Linked DNA regions of Filimonas effusa. The protein of the gene in region 1 binds, or shares a complex with, the protein of each later gene. Links are inferred from orthologs where the notes say so. Each region holds a gene or a part of one and is shown on either strand. Other genes may lie near its edges.

Region 1 (3,239 bases):
GTAAATGCCGCTGGTTTAACGATATGCCGGCCATTTCCGGCAGCAACACAACCATCAGCGGAGCCGCAGCAAACACACCCGGTAACATCACTGCAACAGGGCCTGCGGAAACAAAACCCGTTGAAGCCGATCACGTATTCCGGTACCTCACCTACGCCGCTCCCTATCTCGATATTATCGAGGAAATGTCGGCCCTCGAATTCCTGCGCTTCCACAGCAGTTTTAAGCCCTTTCAGGACGGTATCACACCCGAAAAGATCATTACCCTGCTATCACTCGAAAAAGCCGCACATAAGCAGATAAGATATTATAGCAGCGGTATGAAACAACGCCTCAAACTGGGTCAGGCCATTTTTGCCGGCTCTCCATTGTTATTATTAGATGAACCCTGCACCAACCTCGATGCAGCCGGGTATGCTTTGTACCATCAGCTCATAACAACATACACCGCCGGAAAAACAATAGTAGTAAGCAGCAACGACCCGCAGGAATATAGTTTTTGCCAGCATCATCTTTCCATCCTCGACTATAAATAGCGCTTCAGCAAACGCAGCACGCTGATATTAACACGCCGCGTAAACATTTCCCCGGCGCTAAATCGTAATTCGTAAGGCATTTTGCTGTAATTTCACGGCTCAATTTTTAAACGAGCAACCGATATATTATGGCCGAAGTGATTTTAATGCCTCGCCTGAGCGATACCATGACCGAAGGTGTTATCGCAGCATGGCACAAAAAAGTGGGCGATACCGTTAAGAAAGGAGATCTGTTAGCTGAAATTGAAACTGACAAAGCTACCATGGAACTGGAGAGCTACCAGGAAGGTACTTTACTACATTTAGGCGCAGACAACGGTGGAAAATTACAGGTTAACGACCTGCTGGCGATAATAGGAAACCAGGGAGAAGATATCAGTTCTCTGCTATCTCAGCACGGTGGCGGCGCAAGCCAGCCTGCTGCTGAAAACAAAGCGCCGGAAGCAACTCCTGAAGCCAAAGAAAACAAGTCCGAAGAAAGCCAGCCCGCAGCCAGCACCGCTAATGCAGAAGAAGTTGTGCTCATGCCAAGGCTTAGCGATACCATGACCGAAGGCGTTATCGCCTCCTGGCAGAAAAATGTAGGCGACGCCGTTAAAAGAGGCGATATCCTGGCCGAAATAGAAACCGATAAGGCTACTATGGAGCTGGAAAGCTATAAAGACGGTATCCTGCTTCACCAGGGCGCAAAACCAGGTGAAAAAATTCAGGTCAACGACCTGCTTTGCATTATCGGCAAAGAAGGCACCGACGTTCAGGCCATCCTCAATGGTCTTAAAAGCGGCGGCACTGCACCCGCAGCTGCTCCTAAAGCAGAACAGCCTAAAGCAGAAAGCAATGCTCCTGCCAGCGCTCCCGCAGCACAAAGTGGCGGTGCAGCTGCTCCCCAGGTAGTGAACGAAGGACGCATCTTCGCTTCCCCGCTCGCTAAAAAAGTAGCAGAAGAAAAAGGCATCGACCTCAAATATGTAAAAGGTAGCGGCGACAACGGTAGGATCGTTAAAGCCGACATCGAAAACTATAAACCCCAGGCTGCTCCGCAACAGGCGCCTGCGGCTAAATCTGCAGCCCCTGCAGCTCCTGCCGGACAAGTTAGCTTCGACGAGATCCCCGTATCGCAAATGCGTAAGGTGATCTCCAAACGCTTGAGCGAAAGCAAATTCGGCGCTCCCGAATTCTATGTGACCATGGTAATTGACATGGACGCCGCCGTAGCTGCACGTACGAAGATCAATGAAAACGCTAAGGTGAAAGTAAGCTTCAACGACCTCGTGCTGAAAGCCGTAGCTTTATCACTGAAACAACATCCCGCTATCAACAGCAGCTGGCTGGGCGATAAGATCCGTATCAACCACCACGTAAACATCGGTGTAGCCGTTGCAGTTGACGAAGGATTACTGGTTCCTGTAGTACGCTTCGCCGATACTAAAACCTTAACCCAGATCAGCTCCGAAGTGAAAGACTTCGCTCAGAAAGCAAAAGATAAAAAACTGCAGCCTTCTGATTGGGAAGGAAGCACCTTCACCATCTCTAACCTGGGCATGTTTGGCGTAGACGAATTTACTGCCATCATCAACCCACCGGATTCCTGTATCCTCGCTGTAGGCGGTATCAGCAAAGTTCCCGTTGTTAAAAACGGACAGGTGGTACCAGGCAATATCATGAAAGTAACGTTAACCTGCGACCACCGCACTGTTGACGGCGCTACAGGTGCTGCCTTCTTACAAACCGTTAAGAACTACCTCGAAGAGCCACTGAGAATGCTCCTCTAAGGTTATAAAAGCATATAAAAAAAGCCTCCTTTCCACGGGAGGCTTTTTTTATACCACTCCTCAACGCCTTTAGCACAGCTTTCCTCTCTCATCCACAGCTATAACCTCAAAAAAGAAGCTGCATCGTATTACTACGATACAGCTTCTCTTTATTTATATGCTTTAGTGCAGAAAACTATTCCGCATTAATTAATCTTCGTCTTCATCATCGTCGTCGTCGTCATCTTCATCGTCAACCAACGCATCATCATCGTCTTCTTTGTCAAAATCTTCATCGAAGTCGTCATTAGCCTCAGGTGTTTCTACCGGAGGTACCACTTCTTCTTCAGGCTCTGTCACCTCTGGCTCCTGGCCAAATAAGGTCGATGGTAATTGCTCCTCAACTACAGGATTAGGCGTAGTTACAGGTATTGCCTTAGCAGGCTTTTTGGGAGCTATTTTCTTTGGAATTGCTTTTTTGGGAGCAGCTTTCTTCGGAGCTACACTTTTCACAGCTTTTTTAGGAGCAACCTTCTTGGGAGCCGCTTTTTTAGGGGCAGCCTTTTTAACGATGGTTTTTGCCGCTTTTTTGGGAGCTATTTTTTTGGCTGCCTTTTTAGGTGCAGCTACTTTTTTGGGAGCAGCTTTTTTAACTACTTTCTTGGCTGCTTTTTTGGGGGCAGCCACTTTTTTAGGAGCTACTTTTTTCGCCGCCTTTTTAGGAGCAGCTACTTTTTTGGGAGCAGCTTTCTTAACTATTTTCTTTGCAGCTTTCTTAGGAGCGGCAACTTTCTTAGGAGCTACTTTTTTCGCCGCCTTTTTAGGTGCAGCTACCTTTTTAGGAGCAGCTTTTTTAGGGGCAGCTTTCTTTACAGCCTTTTTAGGAGCAGCTTTCTTAACCACCTTCTTAGGGGCGGCTTTCTTAGGTGCAACCTTTTTTTTATTAGCTTTT
Region 2 (3,149 bases), on another replicon or contig:
AGCGGCTTTGTAGGGGCCTGGCTGGGATGGAGAAGTATGTATTGGATAGCGGCGGGAATTATGCTCTGCCTGATCTTGCTGATGCGTTTTGCTTTTCCGGTGAACCGGCCCTCTTTTACCGGTTCTTATGGCCAGCTGATGAAATCTTTGCTGACGCTTATCAGGGAGCTGCCGTTGCTGCGGGAGGCTTCGGCTATCAACGCATTGGCTTTTGCCGTATTTGGTATGTTCTGGACCACGATGGTTTTACATATGTCTGGTCCGCCCTTCGGTTATCATAGCGATAAGCTGGGATTATTTGGCCTTGCGGCTGCGGCGGGTGCATTGGCGGCTCCCGTGGTTGGGGCTGCTGCCGATAAGCGGAATCCCAGATTCGCTATTGGCTTGGGAATAGCGCTGGTAATTACGGGTTACCTGATCTTCCATTTCTTACCGCATTCTCTTATAGCCATCATTGCCGGTATCGTTGTCATGGATCTTGGCGCTCAGGCAATCCATGTTTCCAACCAAAGCCGTGTTTATGCACTGCTTCCCGAAGCCAGGAACAGGTTAAACACCGTATTTATGACCATTAGCTTTATCGGAACATCGTTTGGCTCAGCTTTGGGATTATTTATGTGGCGTCAGGCAGGCTGGAACGGTGTAACCCTTGCCGGTATCAGCTGCATGCTCATGGCACTTCTTATTTTCCGGTTTACCCGGAAAGGATAATATGAGGATATACGATGAGTATACCATAAAGCTTCCTAAACCGCACTTGCATCGCACTTACATCGCACTTGTATCGCACTTGCCCCCCTTATCCCTGCCACCAGCTGCCTGCCAAAGCAGGTTTGCCTTCCCTGAAACTGCGTTTTTAGCAGGCTGGTCCCATCTGGTTCGAAACTGTAATCTTTTTGAGTCCGCTTTTGATACAGAGGCGTTACTGCATTTTCCATATTCATATGATGATTGTGTCAACATATTTTAGGACGGGACAAAGCCCCGAATAAAAGAGGCCGTATCATAAGCGATACGGCCTCTTTTTTGTTCGGGACCCTGGCGGAGAAGGATACCCGTTTAAGCGACTCGACGGCTATTTTTATTTATAAGCCATTCTCATCTATAGTCTGTTATCTGTTCTTAGATGTCTATTGCTTCGCCATAAGCTGCAGCAGTAGCTTCTTTAAACGCTTCACTCATCGTTGGATGCGGGTGGATGGCGTTTAAGATCTCGTGTGCAGTGGTTTCAAGCTTGCGGGCCAGGGATACTTCAGCGATCATATCGGTAACATTGGCGCCGATCATGTGTGCACCAAGCAATTCACCGTATTTAGCGTCGAAGATCACTTTTACGAAGCCTTCAGTAGCGCCGGCAGCAGTTGCTTTACCGGAAGCTACAAATGGAAATTTACCCACTTTCACTTCAAAACCAGCTTCTTTAGCTGCTTTCTCGGTATAACCAACGCTCGCGATCTCAGGAGTGCAATAAGTACAACCAGGTACGTTATTGTAATCTACCGCTTCGGGCTGGTGGTGGAATTTCTTCTCCAGGTAAGCCATGTATTCTGCTGCGTTGATACCTTCTTTGGTAGCCACGTGCGCCAGCGCCTGACCAGGAACGCAGTCACCAATAGCGAAGATGCCGGCAACATTGGTCTGATAGTATTTGTCTACAGAGATCTTACCTTTTTCGGTTTTGATGCCAAGTTCTTCGAGACCGATATTTTCGATGTTGGCAGTGATACCAACGGCGCTTAGTACAACATCAGCTTCCAGCACAACAGTGCTGCCATCTTGTTTTTTAACGGTAGCTTTTACGCCGTTTCCTGAAGTATCAACTTTCTCAACGGTTGAGTTGGTCATTACTTCGATGCCGCCTTTTTTGAATTGTTTTTCCAGTTCTTTGGAAACATCTTCGTCTTCAACAGGAACGATGCGTGGGAGGAATTCAACGATGGTAACTTTGGTGCCCATGCTGTTGTAAACATAAGCAAACTCAACGCCTATGGCGCCGCTGCCTACTACAATCATGCTTTTGGGTTTCTCGGGTAAAACCATTGCTTCGCGGTACCCGATCACTTTTTTACCGTCGATAGGCAGGTTGGGTAATTCGCGGGCGCGTGCACCTGTAGCAACTACGATATATTTTGATTCTACTATTTGTTTAGAACCGTCTGCGGCAGTAACCTCTACTTTTCCTTTTGCTTTCAGTTTGCCATAACCCATGATGACGTCGATCTTGTTCTTTTTCATCAGGAACTGAACGCCTTTGGTCATTTTTTCCGCTACACCACGGCTGCGCTTGATAACACCGCCGAAATCGGCTTCTACGCCACTGGCGTTAATGCCATAGCTGGTGCTGTGCTTCATGTATTCGTATACCTGGGCGCTTTTCAGCAGGGCCTTGGTAGGAATACATCCCCAGTTCAGGCAAATACCACCCAATAATTCCTTTTCAATGATAGCTACTTTAAATCCTAGCTGAGAAGCCCGGATAGCGGCAGGATATCCACCGGGTCCACTACCCAAAACAATTACATCGTATGCCATGGCTCGTAAATTTTATAGATAAAGATGTGCGAAAATACGCCCAACCTGCCAAAAATAAAAAAACTGTTGGTGGGCTAACAATTGTTGTTAATACAAGGTTGAAAATTGAATAATATTCATTTTTTATGTCTTTACCCATGCCAACCGTCAAATTGTGCTAACTTGGGCGGCTATAACAGTTTGCTTGCCATAAAGTTACTAATGCATAGAATATGGATAATGCTTTACAACAGTACAAGAACCTGGTAGGTATCAGGTTTCAGCTTTATAACAGTCTCTTTACGGCACTTCCATTCCATCGCATCGAGAAAACAGGTGTTCTTTTATCCCTGTTCCTGCTCCATTGCGAAGAAGGATTCCGGAAGCAGCAAAGCCCGTCGGATATTATCGCGTCCTTTTTCCAGCAATATACGCCTTACCAGAAGGAACAGGAGCAGGTAGATCTGCTTTTCCGTTTCATTCAATACACCGAAAGGCAGGTAGTGCTTTTTGATGCGCTTGAAGATTCGGCTTTCCAGTATATCCGTGATCTTCACGGCCCGGGTACCTTAAGGCACCTGGAATCGGAAGCGGAGCAAAGTCAGAAAAAAGAAGCGCTGAACGAAAAACTGAAACGT

The links.
Region 2: the proteins of ESB13_RS19045 (region 1) and lpdA are in contact, whole or in part, in a crystal structure (PDB 1EBD), measured with the Geobacillus stearothermophilus proteins. The link is inferred for Filimonas effusa from one-to-one orthologs. Residues at the interface, in WP_033016211.1 of Geobacillus stearothermophilus: Ile130, Ala131, Met132, Pro133, Arg136, Arg140, Glu141, Asn155, Arg157; in WP_049624544.1 of Geobacillus stearothermophilus: Pro340, Ser341, Asp344, Tyr345, Arg403, Asp406, Val408, Glu431, Ala432, Gly433, Asp438.

What each region holds. Positions count from the first base shown.
Region 1 is NZ_SDHZ01000003.1:278,677-281,915, forward strand. Bases 75-2,986 are described here. They hold ESB13_RS19045 (pyruvate dehydrogenase complex dihydrolipoamide acetyltransferase), read left to right. Parts: upstream 75-664; coding sequence 665-2,308; downstream 2,309-2,986. Other genes in these bases: ESB13_RS19040 (ABC transporter ATP-binding protein), read left to right, coding at 75-536; ESB13_RS19050 (hypothetical protein), read right to left, coding at 2,498-2,986. In the rest of the region: more of ESB13_RS19040, read left to right, coding at 1-74; more of ESB13_RS19050, read right to left, coding at 2,987-3,239.
Region 2 is NZ_SDHZ01000001.1:2,778,021-2,781,169, reverse strand. The notes cover bases 328-3,149. They hold lpdA (dihydrolipoyl dehydrogenase), read right to left. Parts: upstream 2,533-3,149; coding sequence 1,123-2,532; downstream 328-1,122. Other genes in these bases: ESB13_RS10490 (phosphoenolpyruvate carboxylase), read left to right, coding at 2,745-3,149; ESB13_RS10500 (MFS transporter), read left to right, coding at 328-711. In the rest of the region: more of ESB13_RS10500, read left to right, coding at 1-327. UniProt on the Escherichia coli protein: Lipoamide dehydrogenase is a component of the glycine cleavage system as well as of the alpha-ketoacid dehydrogenase complexes.